Regions from separate parts of the Ferdinandcohnia sp. SAFN-114 genome, predicted to be linked through region 2. Evidence: riboswitches for the same ligand, from Rfam matches in the RefSeq annotation. Region 2 holds a riboswitch; the other holds the start of a gene.
The links. Region 2 has a riboswitch for thiamine pyrophosphate ahead of tenA (thiaminase II). Riboswitches for the same ligand answer to the same signal wherever they lie in the genome.

Region 1: linked by a shared signal. The riboswitch ahead of thiM (hydroxyethylthiazole kinase) and the one ahead of tenA (thiaminase II) in region 2 are both predicted to bind thiamine pyrophosphate.

Annotation. Positions count from the first base shown of each region.
Region 1 is NZ_JBPFDQ010000002.1:37,803-43,038, forward strand. Features, by position in the region: gene ACR65M_RS00930 (HAAS signaling domain-containing protein) at 1-407, opposite strand, end outside; gene ACR65M_RS00935 (PadR family transcriptional regulator) at 394-741, opposite strand; gene ACR65M_RS00940 (YetF domain-containing protein) at 910-1,608, shown strand; TPP riboswitch at 1,680-1,789, shown strand; gene thiM (hydroxyethylthiazole kinase) at 1,850-2,674, shown strand; gene thiE (thiamine phosphate synthase) at 2,661-3,308, shown strand; gene thiD (bifunctional hydroxymethylpyrimidine kinase/phosphomethylpyrimidine kinase) at 3,308-4,093, shown strand.
Region 2 is NZ_JBPFDQ010000066.1:22,658-27,893, reverse strand. Features, by position in the region: gene sigY (RNA polymerase sigma factor SigY) at 69-629, shown strand; gene ACR65M_RS18940 (YxlC family protein) at 583-942, shown strand; gene ACR65M_RS18935 (sigmaY antisigma factor component) at 929-1,132, shown strand; gene ACR65M_RS18930 (hypothetical protein) at 1,132-1,338, shown strand; gene ACR65M_RS18925 (heavy metal-binding domain-containing protein) at 1,319-1,633, shown strand; TPP riboswitch at 1,712-1,875, shown strand; gene tenA (thiaminase II) at 1,975-2,655, shown strand; gene ACR65M_RS18915 (ECF transporter S component) at 2,681-3,265, shown strand; gene ACR65M_RS18910 (ABC transporter ATP-binding protein) at 3,279-4,742, shown strand; gene ACR65M_RS18905 (energy-coupling factor transporter transmembrane component T family protein) at 4,763-5,236, shown strand, end outside.

The DNA of each region.
Region 1 (5,236 bases), on a different contig from region 2:
AGCCAAAAGAATGTTTGTATTGATACTTCAATAATTCTCCATATGCCGAAACCGACAATTTCCAATACCATATTAATGATGGTTTCCTCACCTTGTTGCCCAAGAAAATACTCAGGGATGATTGCGATGAGTGAGATAACAGCCGCAATCGGTATAATCATTTTTAATAAAGTAACATACACATCAAAATAACGTGGTCCAATAAGGTACATGGGCCGATCAAGATAACCACTGGCCAATTTTGCCGGGCTCCCTAATTTTTCTAACGCGATTTTTACATCTTTTTCATTGTAATCATCGGGCAACATGTCCTCGATTGTCGACTGCAGTTCAAGAGCAATGTCATCTCTCACTTTTTCAGGAAGTAGTCGCGTGACTTCCTGAATGTAAATTTCAATCAGATTCATAATCTTCCTCTCCCTCTAATAATTTATATAGCTCTCTCGAATTTTGAATCCATTCCTTTTTTAATTGTAAAAAGGTTTCGAGACCGTATTCACTCAAAACATAGTACTTTCTGGGCCTACTCTCCGTTGTGTCCCAATTGCTTGTCACTAGTTCCTGTTTTTCCAGCCGACGAAGCAGTGGATATAACGTACTTTGCTCAATGTTGATACCTGACCCCTCTAATAACTGGACTAGGGAATAGCCATATTGTGGGGTTCGTAATTGACTCAAAACCGCTAGTGTCAACGTTCCTCTTCTTAGTTCAGTTATTAATGAGTTAAATAAATCACTCATTTACCCACCTCATTTTTATTACTATATGACATACAGTATTTGATTTATACTATGTATCGTACACTATTGTTGTGAAGAAAACAATTCTTTTTTTAAAATTGGGTGAATTAATTAATTCGCTTTATTAGGGATAAAATAAATCTCAACAAACTAAAAAGGAGTTTTATGATGGCTGCTTCACAGCTCTTACTAAGGATCGCTATTGCTTTTGTTGTGTTATTTGTACTTGCAAGAATAATGGGAAGAAAAGAAATCAGTCAAATGACATTTTTTAATTTTGTTTCTGCCATTGCTATAGGCTCTATTGCCGCAAATTTTGCAATGAATTCAAATGTAAGTATATTAAATGGGGTACTAGCGTTAATAGGCTGGACTGTTTTTACATTAACGATTGCTTTTATTGATATAAAGTCGAAAAAAGCAAGGAAAGTAACAACAGGGGAACCGATCATTGTGATAAAAGAAGGAAAGGTTATGGAGAATTCACTTCGTTCAACACGACTAGATATGGATACCCTTAATTCAATATTAAGACAAAAAGGGTACTTTTCTATTAAAGATGTACAGTATGCCATCTTTGAAACTAGTGGCCAACTTTCGGTGATGCCATACGAACATAAAATGCCTTACACAAAAGAGGATGCCAGTGTTAAGAGTAATCCCTATATATATCCAACCTCGACCGAGGTCATCTCAGACGGTGTAATTAATAACATGAATCTTTCTAGATTAAATTTAGATACAAACTGGCTAAACCAACAATTAAAAAATGCTGGGGTGACGGATGCATCTGAGGTCTTTTATGCAGAGGTACAAAAAGATGGGACACTATACATAGACAACATAGACGACAATCTGATGCATTAAGCCTCTGGAAAAAATGTATAGGACTTAAAAAGAATGACAGCACAGATTCATATGCTATAATAGAATCAAATTGAATAGTGCAGGGGAGCTCACACTTGTGGGCTGAGAGTAAGCAAAATGTAGCTTTGACCCTTTACCTGATTTGGATAATGCCAACGTAGGGAATGTGTGTAAGTATGACGATTCATGCGGTATATCTGTTTCAGGTATACCGCATTTTTTATTTGAATGGAGGATTACCATGTTTGAGCAAATCTTAAAAAACGTTAGACAAAAAACACCGCTCGTCCATAATATTACAAACTATGTGACGGTTAATGATGTTGCAAATATTGTCCTTGCTTGTGGAGGTTCACCAATTATGGCGGACGATCCAAAAGAAGTGGTGGATATTACAAGTATTTGCAATGCGCTTGTGATTAATATCGGTACATTAAATGAGAGAACGATAGAATCTATGATTTTAGCAGGGAAGGCAGCAAACAAACTAGGACATCCTGTTGTTTTGGATCCAGTTGGAGCAGGGGCGTCCAGCCTAAGAACTAATACTGTTTATCAGCTTTTAGATGAGATACGATTTGCTGTTATCAGAGGGAACCTATCAGAAATAAAAACGGTGCATGCAGGCAGTGGAAATACCAAAGGTGTGGACGCAGCTGCAGAAGACGTCATCAATGAAGGTAATCTCGAAGAAATGATTCAGTTTGCTAAACAGGTAAGTAAACAAACAGGTGCAGTCATTGTAATCACAGGTGCTATAGATATCGTTGCGAACACGAACGAAGCATTTGCAATCAGAAATGGCCATCCGTTGATGTCGAAAATTACAGGGACAGGCTGTATGCTTACTTCTGTTGTAGCTGCTTATTGTGGAGCGAATCCTAGTGAAATTTTAAAGAGTACAGCCGCAGCTGTGAGCGCAATGGGATATTGCGGTGAATTAGCTCATCAAAAAATAGAAGAAATGGATGCAGGAACTTCATCATTCCGTATGTACTTGATTGATGTGATGAGTAAACTAAATTTTTTGCAACTGCAAGGTGGTATGAACATTGAAAATCGATAAAAAATTTATGCAACTATATGCAGTAACAGACCGTGCCTGGACAGGCAGCCAAACCTTAGTGGAACAAGTCGAAGCTGCGTTAAAAGGTGGTATTACATTCCTTCAACTAAGAGAAAAGAATCTTGGGTATGATGATTTTTTACAAGAAGCTATTGAACTTAAAATGTTAACGGCTTTTTATGATATTCCTTTTGTTATTAACGATAATGTTGAAATTGCGCTAGCTTGTGATGCAGATGGTGTGCATGTTGGTCAAGAGGATATGCGGGTTGAAAAAGTACGTGAAATGATTGGCACGGATAAAATTCTAGGCGTGTCGGCTCAAAATGTAGAACAAGCTATTGCTGCTGAGAAAGCTGGTGCAGATTATCTTGGTATTGGTTCGGTATTCCCAACAGGTACAAAAAAAGACGCGAAACCAATGACATTCGAAACCGTGCAAGAAATTTGTAAGAGTGTTTCGATTCCCATCGTTGCAATTGGTGGGATTAATAAAACAAATATTTTAGAGTTAGTTGGAAGTGGGGTAGACGGTGTTGCGGTTGTATCGGCAATCTTTGCACAGTCCGATATCACAGCCGCTACAAAGGAGTTAAATAAGCTTTCAGCAACGATGGTAGGGAGTGGAAAATAATGAAAAAGGTATTGACGATTGCAGGATCTGATTGTAGTGGAGGAGCTGGAATTCAGGCAGATATTAAAACAATTACAGCCCATAATATGTATGCAATGAGTGCAATCACAGCTCTTACTGCTCAAAATACAACTGGCGTATACGGGGTTCTCGATTCGACTCCTGAATTTGTCGGGCAACAGCTGGATTGCATCATGACTGATATTTTTCCTGATAGTGTAAAGATCGGCATGGTGTCATCTCCTGAAATCATCCATAAAATCGTGGAAAAACTAGAAGAATATAAGCCTTCAAATATAGTAGTGGATCCAGTCATGATATCAACTAGTGGGAGTAGACTTTTGAGTGAATCGGCAATGGACGCCTTGATTAGTCAATTAATTCCGCTTGCTACTATTATTACACCCAATATTCATGAGGCTGAGGCGCTTGGTGGGATGGAGATTACCACGAAGGAAGACATGCAAGTGGCTGCCCAAAAATTGTCCGAAACCTATAAAGGGGCCATTTTGATTAAAGGTGGACATCTTGAAGATACTGCGGATGACCTATTATATAATAATGGCGAGTTCACATGGTTCCCTGGAGAACGGATCAGTAACCCGAACACGCATGGCACAGGTTGTACACTCTCATCAGCCATTGCTTGTAATTTAGCAAAAGGCCATGATATTAAAACGAGTATAAAAGAAGCAAAACAATATATTACGGGAGCAATCGAAGCGGGACTAGACCTTGGAAAAGGCAGTGGACCATTGAATCATTGTTACGCCCTAAAGAACTAATTAGAGTTGCAGCGTCTGAAGCAGTTGTGTCAACTTCTGACAAGGCACCGCCGAACAAGGGGGATAGTGTCTGAAGCCGAGGAGACTTCGGACAAGGGACCGCCGAACAAGCGAGATAGTGTCTGAAGCGGAGTTAAATTCGGACAAAGAATCGCTGAACAAGCGGGATAGTGTCCGAAGTCGAGGAGACTTCGGACAAGGGACCACCGAACAAGTGGGATAGTGTCCGAATTCGAGCAAACTTCGGACTTGGGACCACCGAACAAGCGAGATTGTGTCAGAAGTCGAGCAAACTTCGGACAAGGAATCGCCGAACAAGCAAGATCGTGTCCGAAGTCGAGCAGACTTCGGACTTGGAACCGCTGAACAAGTGAGATTGTGTCAGAAGTCGAAAAAACTTTGGACAAGGATTCGTAGAACAAGTGAGATAGTGTCCGAAGTCGAGCAAACTTCGGACATGGATTCGCCGAACAGGCAAGATTGTGTCTGAAGTCGAGCCAACTTCGGACAAGGAATCGCCGAACAGGCAAGATTGTGTCTGAAGTCCAGCAAACTTCGGACAGGGATTCGTAGAACAAGTGAGATAGTGTCCGAAGTCGAGCAAACTTCGGACAAGGAATCGCCGAACAGGCAAGATTGTGTCTGAAGCCGAGCCAACTTCGGACTTGGGTTCGTAGAACAAGTGAGATAGTGTCCGAAGTCGTGCAAACTTCGGACATGGATTCGTAGAACAAGTGAGATAGTGTCCGAAGTCGAGCCAACTTCGGACTTGGGTTCGTAGAACAAGTGAGATTGTGTCCGAATCCGAGCAGACTTCGGACAAGGGACCGCCAAACAAGCAAGATTGTGTACAAAGTCGAGCAAACTTCGGACAAGGAATCGCCGAACAAGCGAGATAGTGTCCGAAGTCGAAAAAACTTCGGACTTGGATTCGTAGAACAAGCGAGATAGTGTCCGAAGTCGAAAAAACTTCGGACTTGGATTCGTAGAACAAGTGAGATAGTGTCTGAAGTCGAGCAGACTTCGGACTTGGAACCGCTGAACAAGTGAGATTGTGTCCGAAGTCAAGTCAACTTCGGACAAGAGACCACCGAACAAGTGGGATAGTGTCCGAAGTCAAGCAAACTTCGGACAAGGAATCGC
Region 2 (5,236 bases):
AATGACTTCATACGTATTATTAGCGAAAAATAAAAAATAACAAATTTTCTCGGGGGAGAATTCAATGCATGGATGAAAAGGAACTAATTCGCAGTGCAAAGCGTGGTGACTCACTCGCGTTTGCAATGCTTTTTAAAGAACATTATCCTTTTTTAGTTAAGTATTTAATAAAAGTTACAATGAAACCTGATATTGCTAAAGACATCGCACAAGAGGCAATGATGAAAAGCATGGAAAAAATTAATATGTATAACGGTAAAGCAAAATTCTCCTCATGGCTCATAACAATTGCTACGAACTTATACATAGACACTATCCGCAAAAAGAAACGCGAACAAAATTATCAACAGGAGCAAGCATTACGAAAAATGAAGTGGCAATTCGAGAACCATTCTGAGGATTGGAATGATGTTCTTGATGCACTGGGAAGGCTTTCAGATGAAATTCGGATTCCAATTGTTCTCAAACATTATTATGGATATTCATATGAAGAAATCGCTGATATGCTTCATATCGCCATCGGTACTGTTAAATCAAGAATACATAATGGAATTCATACAGTGAGAAAGGAGTTGAGACCTAATGAAGAAAAACAAGCTAACTCTATTAAAAAACGAACAACGACTTGAAGAGGATCCAGAAACGATTCAAGATATAAATGAAGCACTCACTAAAATAGATCATCATTACTCGGTTTTCACTCCGGACCTACAAGTATTTGAACAAATGGTAGCAACTGCACAACAAAAACAAAAGAAGAAGTTTAGACGAGAACTGACCGCATTTATTTTGATTGCATTATTCATCATGACGGCTTTAATAACGTCATTTTTCCGTCTTCCTCTTGCATTTATTGTGATTCAAGGTATTGCAACAATTAGCTTTCCAGTATATAGCTTCTTTCGTTATCGAAAAAAGGTGATTGTACATGAATACGAATGATACTCTACTTATTATGGTGGCAGTGATTGCCCTTCTTATTCAAAGCTTTTGGTTGTTTTTAGATGCTCGAAAGCGGGGGCATAATTATTGGTTTTGGGGAATATGGGGATTAATTCAATCACCGTTGCCCCTTCTTTTTTATCTTATTATTGCAAGAAAAATTTATCGACGTAAAGCAGGTAGGGAATGATGAGGAATATTGCAAAATATATTGTATTAATGATAGCCATTGTTGGACAAATCGTAGGAATTGTATTTTTGTTTATTGATATTTCAAAGGCACTAACATTCTATGCCTTTTACATGGTTGCCATTATTCTATTATTTGCCCTATTAGTATGGGAACGAAAACGTGAGAAAGAGGAGGATGACGAAAATGATTATCGTGACTACTGATTTTGTACCTGGAAAAGAAGTAAAAGAACTTAAAGGATTTGCAAGAGGAGGTACAGTTCAGTCAAAGCATATTGGTAAAGATATAATGGCTGGATTAAAAACAATTGTTGGAGGAGAGATCTCCGATTATACTGAAATGCTAGAAGAAGCCCGCCAAAAAGCAATTGGTCGAATGGTGGAAGATGCAAAAGCAAAAGGAGCAAATGCAGTAATCGGGATGCGATTACAAACCTCAGCTGTTATGCAAAATGCATCTGAAATTATTGCATATGGAACAGCAGTTTATGTAGAGTAACTAGTAAAACTTAAAAAAGCCTTGATAATTATTTCCAACATGTTATGATTGGAAATAAGAAAAATTGCATAAATAATATTATTCCACTAGGGGTGCCTTTAAATAAGGTAAATGTATTAATGGTGTTATACCTTTGAATCGTTTACCGGAAGGCTGAGATTGAGGATTGTTTTATCATAACCTTGAGACCCTTAGAACCTGATCTGGTTGATACCAGCGTAGGGAAGTGGGTAGACGGGTCTCTTTATTTTTATTTGTCTAAATCCAAACCACTTTCTTTACGTTGGTAAAGAAGGTGGTTTTTTATTTTGCAAATAACAGTAAAGGGAGGAGAATTGAACATGTTATTTTCAGAAGAAATACGTAAAGAGGCAAACGATATTTGGGAGGCAAGCTTTGACCATCCATTTGTCACAGGGATTGGAGACGGTACATTACCAATTAAATGTTTCCGTTACTATGTCATGCAGGATGCCTATTACTTAACTCATTTTGCAAAAGTGCAATCTTTAGGCGCAGCAAAGGCGGAGGACTTACATACAACAAACAGGCTTGCTATTCACGCTCAAGGAACTTACGAGGCCGAACTAGCGCTGCATAAAAGCTTTTCCGGAAGACTTGGGATTACGGAGGAAGAAAGAAAAAACTTTAAACCCGCACCGACAGCATATGCATATACATCACACTTGTATAGAGCCGCATATTCAGGTCATTTGGGTGATGTAATTGCTGCTTTATTACCATGTTATTGGCTATATTATGAAATTGGTGAAAGACTTAAAGGTTGCAAACCAGAAGAGCCGATTTATCAGGAGTGGATTGCGGCGTATGGTGGGGATTGGTTTAAAGAACTAGTTGAAGAACAGATCGATAGAGTAAATGAATTGGCAGAAAAAGCGACGCAAGAGGATCGTGACCGCATGAAGGAACATTTTATGATTAGTAGTCAATATGAATACTCCTTTTGGGAAATGGCGTACAAATTAGAGAACTGGCCAGTTCAATCAAAACTATCTGTCTGAACGAAGGAGAAGAGGAGAGGTATTAATGAGCAAAGGATTAAAACTAACTGATATTTTGGTTACGATCGTAATCGCCATTGCATTTGGAATTGTTTATATTGTTTGGGGTTCTTTATATTATGTTGTAAAGCCGATTGGGCTGCACGCCGATCAGTTAATCTATGGAATGTGGTTTATTGCAGCGACTGTTGCGTATCTTGTGATTCGTAAACCTGGTGTTGCATTACTGGCAGAAATTGCAGCTGCCTCAGGTGAATTTATTTTAGGGTCTCCATGGGGCCTAACCGTTCTGCTGTACGGTGTTGTACAGGGGCTGTTTGCTGAAGCAGTGTTTATGCTCTTTCGATATAGAAAATATAATCTTGCTGTGGTCGTCTTGGCAGCAATAGCTTCTTGTCTAGGGTCAGTAATAATGGATTTTGCGTATGGAGAAATAGGTGACTTAGCTACCTGGAATCTCATTTTGTTCCTAGTTGCTAGATTCGTAGGTTCCATCTTGTTTGCTGGTGTTTTTGCTTATTACCTAGTTAGTGCCTTGGAAATGACAGGGGTAACAAAACTTGTACGCCCACTATCCAGCAGTGATTTTGATGCACTAGATCAAAAATAAAAGGGGATCGAATATGGAATCAATTGCCTTTGTAGAATACCTACGTTTAACATTTCCTGGAGATAAGTCCTTGCTTTTTAAGGACTTATCTTGCCATATTAAAAAAGGGGAGAAAATATTAATTCTCGGGCCTTCAGGTTGTGGAAAGTCAACAATTCTTCAAGTGTTAAGCGGGATTATCCCAAACTCGATAGAATTACCAATGAAGGTAGATAAGTTACAGATCCCCAAAGCATGGGGCTATGTTTTTCAGGATCCTGATTCACAGTTTTGCATGCCTTATGTTGATGAGGAACTTGCATTTGTCTTAGAAAATTTACAAATTCCTAGGGATCAAATGGATGAACGGATAAAAAGTCTTTTAGAGCAAGTTGGATTAGATTTGGAAGATATCCACACAAACATCCAAACCTTGTCAGGAGGAATGAAACAACGTTTAGCCATAGCATCTGTATTGGCATTAGAGCCAGACGTATTATTTTTAGATGAGCCTTCATCCATGCTTGATCCAGCTGGGACACAGGAAATTTGGGAAGTGATAAGAAATGTTATGGTGGATAAAACAGTGGTCATCGTAGAGCATAAACTGGAGCACGTCCTTCCAATTGTTGATCGAATAATCCTTTTCAACGAAGCTGGAGAGATTATTGCAGATGGATCTAAAACTGAAATTTTTTCTAATTATAAAACGGTCATCAACGAACAAGGTATTTGGTATCCAGGAGTCTGGGATCACTTTGTTCAAGACTTTAAATGGATGCAATCTATTAATACAGCAGAGTTTAATCCCCCATCTATTCGACTAGAGGAATTTAAGGGATATAGACAGAAAAAGGAAAAAATATATATTAACGATGTTCAAGTTCAGGAAGGAGAGTGGATTGTGGTCAAGGGGAGAAATGGTGCTGGGAAAAGTACCCTGCTTCACTCCCTCATGCAATTCATTCAAACAAAAGGTCACTATTCATTATTTGGAGAAGTAGTTACAACCTCAAAAAAGCTAGATCACGCCATGACATTTGTATTTCAAAACCCGGAGCTTCAATTTGTAACAAACTCTGTTTATGAGGAAATTGCTTATTCGTTAAGGATTGATAAACGAAGTGAACTAGAAATATCTGAGACCGTGGAGGAACTTCTACGAATCTTTCACCTCATAGAACATCAAAACAAACATCCTTACCAGTTATCTATGGGACAAAAACGAAGATTAAGTGTAGCAGCCTCTATTGTAAGGGATCAGCAAATACTTTTACTAGATGAGCCCACATTTGGACTTGACTCAAAAAATACGTTTGCCCTTCTTACTTTACTAGAAAATTATAGACAAAAGAACAAGACAATCATTATGGTTACTCACGATGAAAAAATTGAAGAGTATTTTGCGACAAGAAGTTGGACCATTGAGAATGGGAGATTAGTAAAAGATCAATTGTTGAATCAAGTGAAAGTAAATCTTAGCCTCTTGAGAGTGTAAACAGGGAAAGGAAATTACTCATGGAACTTTTAAGTAAAGATACATGGCTACATCGAATAAATCCAAGTATAAAGCTATTCGTACTAATCAGTTTATGTATTGCAGTATTATTCATTGATACTCTTCAGCTTCTTATTCATATTTCATTGGTCGTTTTTATCTTATTCTTTGGATTCACAGGACATTCATTTAAACGAATCATTCTTATTACTTTGCCATTTTTGCTTATTTTTCTCTCAACCTCATCATCTATGATTCTATTTGGTAAAGGAGAGACGGTACTTTTTAAGTGGGGACTTATAACAATCTCCGAGGAAAGCATTTATAAAGGGTTAGTTGTTGGTTTTAGAGGAATTATATTTGCAGGTCTAGGCTTAACGTTCGCTTTAACGACACGGCCTGTTTTTCTTTTTTATTCGTTGATGCAGCAGCTAAAGTTGCCGCCTAAATATGCATATAGCTTTATGGCTGGATTACGGTTGATTCCCATTATG